Regions from separate parts of the Pseudoduganella plicata genome, predicted to be linked through region 1. Evidence: riboswitches for the same ligand, from Rfam matches in the RefSeq annotation. Region 1 holds a riboswitch; each other region holds the start of a gene.
The links. Region 1 has a riboswitch for cobalamin ahead of E1742_RS01315 (CbtB domain-containing protein). Riboswitches for the same ligand answer to the same signal wherever they lie in the genome.
Positions count from the first base shown of each region.

Region 2: another riboswitch for cobalamin. It lies ahead of E1742_RS19810 (TonB-dependent receptor plug domain-containing protein); the one in region 1 lies ahead of E1742_RS01315 (CbtB domain-containing protein).
Region 3: another riboswitch for cobalamin. It lies ahead of E1742_RS13090 (TonB-dependent receptor); the one in region 1 lies ahead of E1742_RS01315 (CbtB domain-containing protein).

Region 1 covers NZ_CP038026.1:317,683-322,874, forward strand. Annotated here, with positions in the region: partial or broken gene E1742_RS01295 (acyl-CoA dehydrogenase family protein) at 1-97, shown strand, start outside; gene E1742_RS01300 (acyl-CoA dehydrogenase family protein) at 107-1,231, shown strand; gene E1742_RS01305 (MaoC family dehydratase) at 1,228-1,698, shown strand; gene bluB (5,6-dimethylbenzimidazole synthase) at 1,730-2,377, shown strand; cobalamin riboswitch at 2,448-2,676, shown strand; gene E1742_RS01315 (CbtB domain-containing protein) at 2,820-3,011, shown strand; gene E1742_RS01320 (CbtA family protein) at 3,002-3,793, shown strand; gene E1742_RS01325 ((2Fe-2S) ferredoxin domain-containing protein) at 3,797-4,135, shown strand; gene E1742_RS01330 (cobaltochelatase subunit CobN) at 4,128-5,192, shown strand, end outside.
Region 2 covers NZ_CP038026.1:4,485,570-4,490,761, forward strand. Annotated here, with positions in the region: gene E1742_RS19805 (FecCD family ABC transporter permease) at 1-423, opposite strand, end outside; gene E1742_RS19810 (TonB-dependent receptor plug domain-containing protein) at 481-2,358, opposite strand; cobalamin riboswitch at 2,429-2,669, opposite strand; gene E1742_RS19815 (histidine phosphatase family protein) at 2,664-3,221, opposite strand; gene E1742_RS19820 (adenosylcobinamide-GDP ribazoletransferase) at 3,224-4,003, opposite strand; gene cobT (nicotinate-nucleotide--dimethylbenzimidazole phosphoribosyltransferase) at 4,009-5,043, opposite strand; gene E1742_RS19830 (response regulator transcription factor) at 5,092-5,192, shown strand, end outside.
Region 3 covers NZ_CP038026.1:2,998,908-3,004,099, forward strand. Annotated here, with positions in the region: gene E1742_RS26410 (PEPxxWA-CTERM sorting domain-containing protein) at 1-466, opposite strand, end outside; gene E1742_RS13065 (hypothetical protein) at 580-1,365, shown strand; gene E1742_RS13070 (hypothetical protein) at 1,365-1,583, shown strand; gene E1742_RS13075 (DUF488 domain-containing protein) at 1,636-2,169, opposite strand; gene E1742_RS13080 (hypothetical protein) at 2,396-2,683, shown strand; gene E1742_RS13085 (hypothetical protein) at 2,680-3,117, opposite strand; cobalamin riboswitch at 3,289-3,505, shown strand; gene E1742_RS13090 (TonB-dependent receptor) at 3,634-5,192, shown strand, end outside.

The DNA of each region.
Region 1 (5,192 bases):
GGCGGCCTATTACTTCAACTACCGCAAGACATCGATCTACGGCGGTTCCAACGAAATCCAGAAGAACATCATCACCCAGATGATCCTGGGCCTGTAAGGAGTCAGCATGGACTTTGCATACAAGGAAGAGCAGCAGCAGTTCGCGGACGCGCTGCGCCGCTGGATCGAGCGCGACTACAGTTTCGAGACGCGCCGCCGCATCGTGCACTCCGATGCGGGCACGTCGCCCGATGCATGGGCGACGCTCGTCGACCTGGGCATGACGGCCCTGCCGGTGCCGGAAGCGCAGGGCGGCTTTGACGGCACGGCCGTCGACATGCTGGTCGTGATGCAGGAGCTGGGCCGCGGCCTCGTGGTGGAACCTTACTTCGCCACCGTGCTCGGTGCGCGTTTCCTGCGCCTCGCCGGCGGCCAGGAGGACATGCTGGCGCGGGTGGCGACGGGCGAACTGAAACTGGCATGCGCTCTGACGGAACACGATTCGCGCCATGATCTGGCGGCCATCGGGGCCGTCGGCACGGGCGGCGCGGACAACGCGGCTGTCAGCGGTGTCAAGACGGTCGTGCTGCATGGCGGGCAGGCCGATGCTTTCATCGTCTCGGCCCGCGCGGGCGAGGGCATGGGTAACGGCGTTGCCCTGTACGTCGTCGATGCCGATACGTCCGGTGTCGTCGTGCGCGACTACCGCACCATCGACGGCCTGCGGGCGGCCACCGTCACGTTCGATCACGCGCCCGCCACGCCGCTGGGCGCGCCGGGGCAGGGCTGGGCGATCCTGGAGGCGGCGACCGACTATGGCGCCGCGCTGCTGTGCGCCGAGGCCATCGGCGTGATGGACGCGCTGTTTGCGGCCACGCTGGACTACCTGAAGACGCGCCAGCAGTTCGGCGCGCCGATCGGCAAGTTCCAGGCGCTGCAGCATCGCATGGCCGACATGTTCATCCACCTGGAGCAGGCCCGTTCGATGGCGATGCTGGCGGCCGCGAAGGTGGACTCAGGCGATGCCGAGGAGCGCCGCCGCGTCGTTTCCGCCGCCAAGGCGCGTGTCGGCCAGGCGGCGAAGTTCGTCGGCCAGCAGGCCGTGCAACTGCACGGCGGCATGGGCGTGACGGACGAGCTGCCGGCCGCCCACCTGTTCAAGCGCCTGACCACCATCGGCCTGACGCTGGGCGACGTGGACCACCACCTCGAGCGCTTTATCGCCCAGCCGGGCTTTGCCGAGGCAGCATGACGGCGCCGCGCCTGCTGGACACGCCCGAGGCCCTGCAAGGGGCCGTGGGCCAGGAGGTGGCGGTATCGCGCTGGTTCGACATCGACCAGCGTCGCATCGCAGCGTTTGCCGACGTCACGGACGATCATCAATGGATCCATCTCGACGCCGAGCGGGCAAGAACGGAGTCGCCCTACGGCGGCACGGTAGCGCACGGCTTCCTCACCCTGTCGCTGCTGCCGGCAATGCTGGCCAGCTGCGTGTCGCTGGGGGAAGCGCGGCTGACGGTCAACTATGGCGTCAACAAGGTGCGCTTCCCGGCCGCCGTGCCGTCGGGAAGCCGCCTCCGCGGCCGCTTCGGCATCGCCGCCGTCGAGCCGCTGGCCGATTGCGTGCAGGTCGTGTGGCACGTGACGATGGAGAGCGAAGATAACGAAGGGCGCGGCAAGCCCGTCTGCGTGGCAGAGTTCGTGATGCGGCGCTACTGACGCGGCGCGCGGGCGTGGGTACAATGCGGCGATGCACAATCCAAACGCCTATCCACCCGACCAGATCGAAGCCGTCTATCGCGCCATCCGCGAGCGCCGCGACGTGCGCCACTTCGTGCCCGGTCCGATCGGGCAGGACCAGCTGGCCCGTTTCATCGCCGCAGCCCACAATGGTCCTTCGGTGGGCCTGATGCAGCCGTGGCGCTTCCTGCGCATCACCGATCCCGCGCTGCGCCGCGCGATCCACGCCGAGGTGGATGCGGAGCGCCTGCGCACGGCCGCCGCGCTGGGCGAGCGTTCCGGTGAATTCATGCGCCTGAAGGTGGAAGGCATCCTGACCTGCGGCGAAGTGCTCGTCGTCGGTCTGATCGACCGGCGCGAGGACTATGTCTTTGGCCGGCGCACGATGCCGGAAATGGACCTGGCGTCGGCCGCGTGCGCGATCCAGAACTTCTGGCTGGCAGCGCGGGCGGAAGGCATCGGCGTGGGCTGGGTGTCGCTGTTCGAGCCGGAGCGGCTGCGCGAGCTGTGCGCGATGCCCCCGGGAAGCCAGCCGATCGCCGTGCTGTGCGTCGGCCATGTGGCCGAGTTCTATCCGGCGCCGATGCTGGAGATGGAGGGGTGGGATGCGCGGCACGCGCTGGCCGACATCGTGTTCGAGAACCGGTGGGGCGGGTAGTCCGAAGGTCCCTGACCTGGCAGGTGCCCGCGCCAAAGCTTGCAAATGCATGCGAGCGCACCTATACTGCGCCGGTAGTTTAGCTTCCGGTATCCGCACACCCTCGTGTCCGGATTTAATTGGGAAGTCGGTGCGCCGTCCTGCCAGGGCGGCAATGCCGACGCTGCCCCCGCAACGGTAAGCGAGTCGAAGGTGCCGCAATCGGCCACTATGCTGTCATGCATGGGAAGGCGCGGCGCCAGGCGGTCATGCCGACGCCACTCGCGAGTCCGGAAACCAGCCCGAAGCAGTACAGCGCGTTTGTATTGCGGAGGGCGATACGGATGAGGAACTGCATCGGCCGCATGAATCCTTGCCCCGCCGGCGTCCAGCGTCTCTTCCGCACCATCCTCCCCAGTCCAGGCAAAACCAAGGTAACACCGACCTGCATCCGGAGGCTCCCATGTCCGCACCAAACGTCCCTACGTCCCATATCGGCACCGCGCCGCGTACGCTCAAGGATACGCTGCTGCCCGCGCTCGCGGCCGCCGGCCTAGGCATCGTGCTGTTGTTCGGCGCCGGCTTTGCGCCGATGGAAGCACTGCACAACGCGGCGCACGACAGCCGCCACTCGGCGGGCTTCCCGTGCCACTGAGCCCTGCGCTGCCAACGCGGCGCCCCGGCATCTTCAGCCGCATCGTCGCCACAGGGGCCGCCGCCGGCATCGTGGCCGGGCTGCTGCTGACGGGCGTGCAGCATCTGCAGGTGACGGAAATCATCCGCACCGCGGAGACGTACGAGGTCGCGGCCGAAGCGAAGCCCGTCGCCGCGCACACGCACACGCACACGCACGAGCAGGCGCACGAGCACGAGCACGCGCACGAAGATGCGCACAAAGATGGGCACAAAGATGGGCACAAGCACGGCGGCTGGCAGCCGGAGCCCGGCTTCGAGCGTACCGCGTTCACGGCGCTGGCCGATGTCAGCATGGCGGTCGGCTACGCGCTGCTCCTGTCGGCCGTGCTGACCTTGCGCGGCAAGGACAGCAACTGGCGCCAGGGGCTGCTCTGGGGTGCGGCCGGCTACGCCGTCTTCTTTATCGCACCATCGCTGGGGCTGCCGCCGGAACTGCCCGGCACGCAGGCGGCGCCCGTGGTGGCGCGGCAGGCGTGGTGGCTGTGCGCCGCCGGTGGCATGGCTGCGGCGCTGGCGCTGCTGGTGTGGGGCCGTCACTGGTCGCTGAAGGTGCTTGCCGTCGTGCTGCTGGCCGTGCCGCACCTGGTCGGTGCGCCGCAACCCGCCGTCCATGGCGGTGTCGCGCCGCCCGAGCTGGCGCGCGCATTTATCGTCGCCTCCGCGCTGGCCAATGCAGCCTTCTGGCTGGCGCTGGGCGCGTTGACGGGTCACTTCCACCATCGCTTCAACGGCGCTCGCTGACCGATGCGCGCTCATGACCGGCACGTGTTCATGTGCGTCGGCCCCCGCTGCACGCCCGGCGAAGGCCGGGCGCAGGCGGTGTTCGAGCATATGGGGGCATTGATCGACGCGCGTCCCGAGCTGGCGGTCAAACGCACGCGCACGCATTGCATGGTCGCGTGCAAGTTCAGCGGCCCGGTGCTGGTCGTGTATCCGGAAGGTGTCTGGTATCAGCGCGTGGACGAAGCGGCGGCGGCGCGCATCGTCGAAGAGCATCTCGTGGGCGGTCGCGAAGTGGTGGACCTGATCTTCCACCGCCTGGGCGAGGGCGATACCTGCGCACCGGAGCCAAAGAATGAATGATATCGCGCGTCTCGCACTGCTGACGCATGCCTCGAACGACCTCGCCGTGTTGCACCAGGCGTGCGCGCAACTGCCGGTGGGTTTCGGTCCGGTGGCCGGCGTCAACCTGCAAGAACAGGACGCGGCCGGACTGCTGGACGGCGCCCTGCGCGCCGCCCGCGTCATTGTCGTGCGCGTGCTGGGCCGCCTGGGCGGCGTGGCCGGCTTCGGCGAGCTGGTGGAAAAGGCGCGCCGGCAGGGCCGGCATCTGATCGTTGTCAGCGGCACCGGCGAACCCGATCCCGAGCTGGCCGCCGTGTCCACCGTGCCGGCGCACGTGCTGCAGATGGCGCTCGCGTACTTCCATGCGGGCGGCAGCGCCAATCTGGCGCAATTGCTGCGCTACCTGTCCGATCACCTGCTGCTGACGGGTTACGGCTTCGAGCCCGCCCAGCCGCTGCCGGAGCACGGCATTTATCATCCCGACCTGCCGTCCTGCGCCGCGTTGCCCGACTGGCTGGCTTTGCGCGACATTTCCCGGCCCAGCGTTGGCATCGTGTTCTACCGCGCCCACTGGATGAGCGGGAACACGCGCTTTGTCGACGCGCTGCTGGCGGCGCTGGAAGCATGCGGCATGGACGTGCTGCCCGTGTTCACGTCGTCGCTGCGGGCCGGCGAAGGCGTGCCGGAAGCGCTGCGCTACTTCATTGCCGCACAAGTCGATGTGCTGATCAACACCACGTCGTTTGCCATGGGCGAGATCACGCCGGGCGGCACCACGCCGGCCGGCTGGTCCGTCGGCGTGCTGGAAAAGCTGGACGTTCCCGTGCTGCAGGCCATCACGAGCGGCATGACCCTGCCGCAGTGGGAAGCCTCCACGCGCGGCCTGAATCCCCTCGATACGGCAATGAACGTCGTGCTGCCCGAATTCGACGGCCGCATCATCACCGTGCCGCTGTCGTTCAAGGAAGGCGCGGCCGGGTTGCCCGGCGAGGCAGTCGAATACGCGCCGCTGGCCGATCGCGCCGCCCGCATTGCCGGCGTGGCCGCCCGTTATGCGCGCCTGCGCCGCGTGCCC
Region 2 (5,192 bases), 1.7 Mb from region 1:
TAAATAGAGGAGCATGGAAATGACGACGGCACCGGCAAACGCGGCGGCGTCGACAACCCAGGCCGCACATGCGGCCATCAGCGCGGCCAGCGCACCGACGGCCGAGCCGGACGAAATGCCCAGCACGTAGGGATCGGCCAGCGGATTGCGAAGCAGTGCCTGCATCATGACGCCGGCCAGCGACAGCGCCGCGCCGGTGACGAAGGCCGACAGCGCACGGCTGGCGCGCAGGTCGAGCAGCGTAGCCGCCAGCGAGTCGGGACGGCGATGCAGCAACTCGTCCAGCGCGCCGGGGAGGTCGGCCAGCGGAATGGAAACGGAACCCGTCATCCCCGCGAAGAGCACACTGCCGACGCAAGCGAGCAGCAAGCCGGCAACGATGATGCCGGCACGCGAGCGCAGATTGGCCGAGGTTGGGTGCATGATTGTCCTGATTATCCTGCGCGGCCGGGGCAGCGTGCCCCGGCCGTTGAAGCACACTTACTTGAAGCCGTAGCGCACGCCGGCAAACGCCGTGGAGCCGCCCGTCTGGTAGTAACGCGCCAGTTCATACGCCTTGTCGGCCACGTTGTTCCAGCGGATCAGCGCCGACCAGTCACGCGCGAAGCGGTACGTGGCGTACAGGTTGACGGTGCCGTAGCCCGGCAGCGTGTTGCGGTTGGCGGCATCGTCGAAGCGCGCAGAGGACAGGTGCCATTCCACGCCACCGGTCAGGGGGCCGTTGACGTATTCCACGATCACGTTGGCGTGGCGCTTGGCGCGGCGCTGCAGGCGCTTGCCCGTCGTTTCGTCGCGCGGGTCCTGGAAGTCAATGTCCGCAGCCACCGAAAAGGCGCCGAACTGGCGGCGGGCGTTCAGCGTCAGGCCTTCCAGCAGGCCCTTGTTGACGTTGTACGCGCAGCCCCACGTATAGTCGTTCTTCTCGTCGCTCGGGAAGGGGCACGGCGTCGTGTTGACCAGCAGGTCGGTCAGCTTGTTGTGATAGTAGACAGCGCCCAGTTCCGTCGTGCCGTCGTTGTAGTGTGCGCCGATTTCCGCATTGCGGCCCTTCTCGGGGCGGTTGTTCTCGTTGCCGTAGCCCGAGTAATACAGCTCGTTGAAGGTGGGCGCACGGTAGCTGGTGCCAAAGCTGGCTTCGACGCGCAGTGCGTCGCTGACGCGGTAGCCATAGCCGAGCGAGCCGGTGGTGCGCGAGTGGTACTGCGAGCTGTCGTCGTTGCGCACGCCGATGTTGACGAGGTGGGCGCCGCGTTTCAGGCTGTAGGTCGCGGCATACGACTTGGTGGTGCGTTCCTTGTTCAGTTCCGTCGTCGTCCCGTCCGCCTCTTCCTTGCGGTGTTCGGCCAGCAGCTGCAGATTGTCACTGCCGATGCGGATGTCGTTCTGCCACGTGAACGTGGTCTGCTTCGAGTCGATCTGGCTGCCGCCGAACGGGCCGGGCGCGTAGAAGGAGCCGGACTTGTCGCGCGACTGCGCCGCCTGCAGGAACATCGTCCACTTGGGCGTGATGCGGTTGCGCGAGTAGGCCGCGAAGTTGCTCTGCACCTGCGTGCTGTAGGCGTCAAAAGCGCCGCTGTCGTAGTCGGCGGTCGTGTCGCTGTACAGGAAGACGCCGCCGACCTCGTGGCCGGGCGCGAGCTGCACGGAAACCTGGCCGGCGGCGCTCTTGCGGTGATAGCCGTCGTCGTCCGGGTTGTAGCTGGAGGACGGTGCGCGCGTGGCCGAGAAGCCCTCGGACAGTTCCTTGCCGACGGAGAGCGAGTAGCTCACGCGGTCGGTGCCACCGGAGATTGCCGCATCTGCCTCATAGGTGGCGTCGCTGCCGGCGCCGACAAATGCGGTGACGGCCGGGGCGCCCTTGCCCTTCTTGGTGAACAGCTGGATCACGCCACCGATGGCGTCGGCGCCATACAGCGTGGAGAGAGGGCCGTACACGATCTCGATATGGTCGATGGCCGACAGCGGAATCGCGCTCCAGTTGGCCGCGCCGCCCGAGACGGAACCGATGCGCACGCCGTCCACCAAGACGATGCTCTGGTTCGCGGATGCGCCGCGCAGCAGTACGCTGGCGTTGGTGCCGGGGCCGCCGTTGCGGGTCACTTCCAGGCCGCGCTGGCGCTGCAGCAACTCCGTCAGCGAGCCGACGCCGGCGTTGGCGATGTCTTGCGCGGAGATCGTCAGCGTGTCGGCGATGACTTCACTGGCTAGCTGCGGCGTGCGGCTGGCGGTCACGATGACGGAATCGATGGCGGTGGTCTGGGCGATGGCGCCTGGTGCGGCAAAGGCAGCGGAAACGGCGAAGGTGGCAGAAACGGCGAGCGCCGCGCGCGTGGCGCGGGGTGTTGCGGGAGAGGTCATGGTAAATCTTCTTCAATGTGCAACCGGCCCACTTCCCCGCGGGTCGGATGGAACAGAAGCGCGCGCCGGCGCTTCCACCTGGGTCCTGGCCGGTATCCGGGCTGGCAGGTATGGCCGTCTTACCTTCCCATGCGTCGTCGCGACAATGCACAGTGGTTGCTGAAGACGGCTGCCGCGCGATGCGCGGCGGCCTGCTTACCGTTGCGGGGCAGCATACGTTGGCCGCGCGACCGATGCCTGACGCGGCTTCGTATTTCCCGTTTAACTGCGTCCGAGAGACGGACGCGGGCACCAAAACCCCGTCATTATACGGGCATTGGCCCGTCCCCGGCGCCCGCCCACACCCGCGTGACGGCGCCATACGCGATCTGGTGCGGCGTGGCGGCAGCGGCCAGCGCGGCCTGCGCCAGCGGTGTGCCTGAGGCGAGAGCAGTCATCAGCCGGATAGTGCCGGCATGGCAGATGACGATTGCCGTGCCGGTGCCGTGGTGACGGATCGTGTCCATGGCGCAGGCAACACGCCTCGCCACTTCGAACACGTTCTCGCCGCCGCCGGGGCGGTAGCGCAGCAGGTCGGCGGCCCAGGCGTCGACTTCCCGGCGCGGGATGTCGTCCCATGCGCGCCCCTCCCAGGCGCCGAAATCCATCTCGGCCAGGTTGGCGTCGAACGCCACGTCGGCCGACAGCAGCCGCGCCAGCGCGGCGCAACGCTGCAAGGGGCTGCTGAACACGGGCGCGTGCGGCAGCCGCAGCGATGCGTGCACGCGCGTCAGCTCATCCTGCGCCACCGCCAGGTCGCTGCTGCCGTAGCAGATGCCGGTGTCGACGAGCGGACGGGGATGGCGAACCAGGAGCAGTTCCATCGTCAGCCCGGCAGGACGGCCAGCACGCACAGATAGAACACGGCTTCGCACAACTGCTGCACGGCGCCGAGGCAGTCGCCCGTATAGCCGCCCAGCCGGCGGGCGCATTTGCGGGCGAACCAGAGCGCAGTCGCAGCCATCGCCGCGATACCGACCGCGAGGTTGTGCCAATGCAGCGGCCCTGCCAGGGCGGCCAGCAGCAGCGGCGGCGCGCAGCACAGCGTGGCAATCGCGAATTCGCTGCCGCTCATCTGCTGCGCCAGCGGCTTGGCCTTGCCTTCGGCCCGCGCGTAATCCATGCGCCAGATCAGGCTTGCCGCCATCAGCCGGGAAAGCGGGTGGGCGACGATCAGCGCGGCCATGGCCTGCAGCGGCGGCAGGTGCGCCAGCGCCGTGCACTTCACGGCCAGCAGCAACAGGATACCGATGGCGCCATACGCGCCGATGCGCGAATCCTTCATGATCTCCAGCGCCCGTTCGCGGGTGACGCCACCGCCCAGGCCATCGCAGGCGTCGGCAAAGCCGTCTTCGTGGAAGGCGCCCGTCATATAAATAGACGCTGCGGTGGACAGCAGTACCGCCACCGCCGGCGGCAGCACGAGCGCCACCGCCCAGTAGATAGCTGCGGCAGCCGCGCCGACAACGAGGCCGACCAGCGGGAAGTAGCGCGACGCGTGATGCAGCCAGTCCGGCTCGAAGCCCACCCAGCGCGGAACGGGCAGTCGCGTGAAGAACTGCAGCGCCGTGAAGAAGAGGCGCAGCTGGTGCAGGAGCGGGGCCATTGCCGTCAGGCCGACTGTTCGCTGACGCGGGCCGATTCGAACGTGGCCATCCGGTTCAGGAAGTTGACGGCGGCATGCAGCAGCGGCAGTGCCAGCGCGCTGCCCGTGCCTTCGCCCAGGCGCAGGCCAAGGTTCAGCAGCGGCGTCGCGTCCAGCGCTTCGAGCAGCCGGCGGTGGCCATTTTCGCCGGAACAGTGCGCGAAGACGCAGTATTCAAGGATGGCGGGCTGGAGCCGCGCCGCCACGAGCAGTGCGCTGGTGACGATGAAGCCGTCGATCAGCAGCACCATGCGGCGTTCGGCCGCGCGCAGCATGGCGCCTGCCATCATGGCGATCTCGAAGCCGCCGAACGTGGCCAGCACGTCAAGCGGTGCGGTAACGCCGGCATGCCGGGCCACAGCGGCCTCGATGACTTCCTGTTTGCGCCGCACGCCCGCTTCGGACAGGCCGGTGCCGGCGCCCGCGCAGGCGGCGACGGGTATTCCGGTCAGCTTGTGCATCAGCGCCGCGGCGGCTGTCGTGTTCCCGATGCCCATCTCGCCGAAGCCGATCACATTGCCGGGCAAGGCGTCCACCAGTGCCATTCCGTGCTCCAGCGCCCGCGCGCACTGGCCGGACGTCATCGCCGGTTCGTGCGCGAAATTGCGCGTGCCCGGGGCCACCTTGCGGTCGACCAGTCCCGCACGCGGCCCGAACTCATGGGCGACGCCGGCATCGACGACCTGCAGCGCGCACCCGTTATGCGCGGCGAAGACATTGATCGCGGCCCCGCCGGCCAGGAAGTTTTCGACCATCTGCCATGTCACGTCCTGCGGATAGGCCGATACGCCTTCGGCCACGATGCCGTGGTCGGCCGCGAAGACGAGCAGGGCGGGGGCTGCCAGCGCCGGGGTGGTGGTCCCATGGATCATGCCGATCTGCCGCGCCAGCGCTTCCAGCATTCCCAGGCTGCCCAGCGGCTTGGTCTTGTTGTCGATGGCGCTCGCCAGACGGTCGGCGAGGTCGGGCTGAAAGGGGGAGACGATGGCTGGAAGCGTCATGGCGGTGGCGTGGCAGGCGTGATCGGAAGACCGGAATTATAATGGCGCATGCGCCTGCTCATCATCGAAGACAATCCCGACATCGTCGCCAACCTGTATGGTTTCCTGGAACCGAAAGGCTACGTGCTCGATTTCGCCGGTAACGGCTA
Region 3 (5,192 bases), 2.7 Mb from region 1:
GTTTGCCATAGGAGCTGATGGCGTACACAGGTGATGCGATTACAAGGTCGAGAGGCTCTGCCCACAACACGTACGGTACATCGCCCGTCGGTTGCCATTCTGCATAAAGGCTGAATTCAGTCTGCATACCGACTTCCCTCAGGGTCATGCCTAACGACAACTCTCTGTTTCCGCCGTCTGCAAACCGTGCTATAGCGTATGCGTCGCCGACTCCGACAGCAGAATCCCGGTAGGTGCCCACGCTGATGTCGAAGTTATAATTGCTTTCGGTGATAAAGTCCAGGCCGGTTTCCGTATCGTAGTGGGTCACCCAGTTCAGTTTTACCGGCGCGCCTGCTGCCTGGCTGCCCCAGGCGTCCGTCAGTACCCCTTCTGACTGGATCGTCAGCGTAGCAGGGGCCGCCAGCGCGGCTGTAGAGGATAAGGCGAGTGCAAAGGCCAATGGCAAGCATTTTATGCGCATCATAATCCCTTCATAAGTTTTGGTTGTTAGTGATTGAGCGGACTATAGCGCATAGATAATAAAAATTCTTCAATTTAATGCAACTTATGCATAACGATGCTCGAGCTGACTTGCCAATGACCGACCTGTTCCCCCGCTTCGCCACCGCTATCCGCACGGCCGACCTCGCCGCCATCGACCGCCACACGCTGATACCCGCCGCGTTCCTGCTCGAGCAGGACGGACCCTATGCCGTCAACTACATCCCGTTCGAAGCCGTGAATCGCACTGCGCGGGTCGTCGTGGTCGGATTGACGCCGGGATTCATCCAATGGCGCAACGGTGTTGCGGAGGCGCAGCGCCAGTTGCTGGCCGGTGCCACGCAGGAGGACGCGCTGCTGGCAGCCAAGCGTTTTGGTGCGTTCAGCGGTCCGCTGCGTCCTAACCTGGTCGCGCTGCTCGATGCCATTGGCCTGCAAGAGTGGCTGGACGTGCCCAGCTGCGCCGTCCTGTTCGATACGCGGCCGGATCTATTGCACAGCACTTCGCTGTTGCGCCATCCCGTCAGCCGGCATGGCGTCAACTACAGCGGCACGCCGGCGCCGGTCTCCCAGCCGTTCCTGCGCCGGCAGATCGGGCAGTACTTCGCGCACGAGGCGGCGGCGCTTGGCCATGCCATCTTCGTTCCCCTCGGGCCGGCGGTGGCCGAGGGACTGCGCTGGCTCGCCGATCAGGGCGCGCTGTCGCAGGAGCAGATTTTTGACGGCTTGCCGCATCCTTCCGGTGCCAATGCCGAACGGATCGCCTATTTCCTGGGCCGCAAGGAGCGCGGGACACTGTCCTCGCGAACCGATCCCGTGCGCCTCGACCTTGCCCGCGAAGAGCTGATCCGCAAGGTCGAACTGCTGCGTAGTCAAGGCTGATGAACACTTTTCTGTATGCTGCTCTCGGATTTACCCTCGCCACCGTGGTTGCATGGGGTGGGTTGCTCGTGTGGGCATTTATATTCCTGGACCGTCACGACAGCTATTGGGATCATGCGCCCGGCGCGGCCGAGACCTTCTTTGTTTGCTGGCTGCTGTCCGGGATCGTCGCTGCGTTCATCGCGGCCTGGATGAGCCGGACCAGGCGCTCGTCTTGACCACGCGGCGCTGCCACAGCTGGTCTTCAGGTCGCTGAACAGCCCAGCCGCTTCAATCAACCGCATCCGCCTCGGGCGGGTAGCCGATACGCAAACCCTCCACATGCGCAAACGACGTCAGCACGTGCGGCCGCGTGTTGCCCCGGTTGATGATGTGTTCCACGGGGATGCCACGCACGGTCAGCGCATCCGCCACCATCGAGCGGTGGCAGCGCCACGGCACGGCTTCCGCACACATCAATGCGCAGCGGCGATCAGTGGCCCGGACGATGACTTCGTCGACGCCGGCAAGGAACTCATCGGACTGCATGTGGTCGGCATACCCCCGAAACGACTTGTTGCGCCAGCCGCTGTTGGGCGAATCCTTGCGCGCGTGGCGCAGGCCGCCCAGGGCACCGATGTATTCGTAACCGATGCCCGCATCGGCCAGCGCAGGCGGCAGCAGGTCCTGCCCGAACTGGGGATTGTGGCGCGACTTCGGTACGGTGCGGATGTCGATCAGCAGCTCGATGCGGTGCTCCGATAACAGACTGAGGAACTCCTCGATCGGCCGGTTCGAGTGGCCAATGGTGAATACGGTGGACATGACGCGTGGACGTGGTTGTCGGTGGCATTTATTCTCGCCTGGCTGTGGAAACGGTGGCGCCGCCTACTACGGTGAGAATGTACGCATTTTCGGACAAGATTTTCTGATAGCGTCTTCATTTCCATCTGGAGGACCTGTGGCCATGATCCCATGTGTGTTCCGTTACGCCCCCATCATCGCACTCGCGTGCGTCCATCCGATCGCTTCGTGTGCGACGAACGCGCCCGTGACCACCGTGACGCGGCTTGGCACGTCCATCATGGACGTCAGCTGCACGGTCGCTGCAGGTGGCAGATGTCACTATCTTTTCGTGACGTCGCTCTGCCAGGAAAAACTACTGCGCGACGGCACCAAGGAGCGGACGTGCCGCTATGACCAGGCGGTACCGCCGTTTCAGCTTCGTTCAGGCGAAAGGAAAACCGTAGGCGGTCTTCCCGCCGATTTCCTCTACACGATGAAGTTCGGTGCCGCGCCCACCATGGACGAGTGCATCCGCGCGCCGATCCCACACTAGTCGGGCGGCGGTGGGTGTTCGCCGCCCCCCTCCTCCCGATGCGCCTTCAGCAGCGTATAGCCCGTCTCCCGATCCGGCAGCACACCCGCATGCACCAGCCGCGCGACAATGCTGCCGTCCGTCCTTCCCAGCTGCACGGCGATCTGGCCGAGTGGCGTGCCCGCTTCGAACTGCCGCAGCAGCGTATCGACGTCGTCGCCCGACCACTTCTTGCCGACATTGGGCAACTCGACGCCGTTGCGCACGAACGGCGTCTTGCGTGGCCTCGCGGCGGACACCGCGGGTGGCGGCAACAAGGCATTGCGGGCGAGGAACAGCGCGCGGATGATTTCCGGTGCCGTGCAGATGTCCCCTTCGCCCAGCACTTCGCCGGTGCGCGGATCGACGCCAAGCGCCAGGTGTTCGATGATCTGCGCGGCCTGCTGTGGTGTCATGGGATCCTCCATCTTGAAACGGTCTGCCGTCCAACATAGCAGCGACTCATGCGCCTGCGACAGCAATCTGCGCAGGCGATGGTCCGGCTCAAGGCCTGTGGAAATCGGTTGAACCATTTCCTGCGGCTGCGAGAGCACGGGCTGGCAACTGCCCGACTTGTACGGGTAAAATGCCGCCACTACGTGAATGGTGCCCTTCCGCCTGTCGGCGGCGGGGTGAAACGGGAAGCCGGTGACGCGGGGGATTGCATCTCCCGCCAGTCCGGCGCAGCCCCCGCTGCTGTAGGCCTGACGACGTTGACCGAACGCCACTGTGCATTGCATGGGAAGGCAGGGTCAGGGAAGGATGACGGCAAGCCAGAAGACCGGCCAGTCACGATTGCCTGTGCAGGACCCGGGGTGCGGTCTTGTCTGTTGGCTGCCGATTTTCTTCCTTTGCCGATAGCGCATTGCGTGACCACGCGCGCCGGAGGAACACGGCCGCCTGTGCCCACATGCTCTTAACGGTTGACTCAATTGCGTACCTACCCGAACCACCTTCGCGGCACCGCCGCCATTGCACTCCTGTGCGCCTCCCATGCCTCGGCCCAGCAGGCCGAGTTTCTTCCCACCGTCACCATCCAGGGCGCTGTCACGCAGGACGGCCTGGGCCTGGCGCGCCAGACCGGCACCGCCAGCCGCCTGAACCTGGGCGCGCAGGACGTTCCCGCCAGCGTGGAGTCGCTCAGCGCCGCCACGATGCAGGCGCGCGGCGACCTGCAGGTCAAGGATGCCATCACCCGCGGCACGGGCCTGACCGATACGAGTTCGCCGGGCAACGGCATCGCCTACTCGGCGCGCGGCTTTGCCGGCAACGACGCCATCGCCATGCTGGAAAACGGCCAGCGGCTGCTGGTGGCTTCCGGCACCGCCACGTATCCGTCCGACCCGTGGGGCTATGACTATATTGAGGTGCTGCGCGGGCCCGGCTCGGTGGTGTACGGCAGCGGCAGCACGGGCGCGGCCATCAACGCGGTGCGCAAGGCGCCGCGGCCCGTCGCGTCGTTCGAGGCCATGGCCGGTATCGGCGGTGGCCGGTCAGTGCGAGCCGGTGTCGGCGGCACTGGCGCCATCGGCGACAAGGGCGCTTTCCGCATCGACGCCTATGCCGACCGGAGCGACGGCTTTGTCGATCGCGGCGAATCCCGTCACGGCAAACTGCTCACCAGCATGACGTATGCGCTGACGTCCGACATCGACCTGGACCTGCAGCTCGATCACGCCGAACAGAAGCCGCGCCGTTACTTCGGCACGCCGCTGGTGAACGGCAGGCTGGCCGGGCACCTGCGCGACGAAAACTACAACGTGGCCGATGCCGACATCGAACTCGTCGACGACAAGGCGGTCGCGCGGCTGTCCTGGCGCCTGTCTCCCGCGCTGACCGTCGGCAACGAACTCGCTTACATGAAGGCGCGCCGCCATTGGCGCGACGTGGAAACCTATGCCTACGATGCGGATGCGGACGTGGTACGGCGCAGCGACTACATCGCCATCGGCCACCGCCAGGAGCAGACCGCCAATCGCCTCGAAGTGCGCTGGAACGCCGGCGGCAACCGGCTGGTGGCCGGCTGGGAGGCGGCCACGGTCAACTTTGAACACAGCAATAATTCGCCGTACGGCGGCAGTTCCACCGTCACGCCGACCGATGTCGATCCCGGCAGGTTCGACAGCCCGGACCCGCTGCGGCCGAACTTCGCCACCGACACGACCACGCACGCGTTCTATATCGAGGATGCATACGATCTGAGCGAACGGCTGCTGCTGTTGGTAGGCGCGCGCCATGACCGCTACAAGGTCGATCGGGTCAGCCTGCAGGGTGCGCCCGGCTTTGCGGCCACGCTGCGATCGAATGCCGTGCGCATCGGCCTGACGTGGAAACTGGCGCCGCAGGCGTCGCTGTACGGGCAAGTCAGCTCGGGCAGCGATCCGCTGACGAGCCTGTTGTCGCTGAACCTGGCCAATGCCCGCTACAAGCTGACGCGGTCGCGCCAGATCGAGGGCGGCTTCAAACAATCGCTGAACAATGGCAAGGCCGA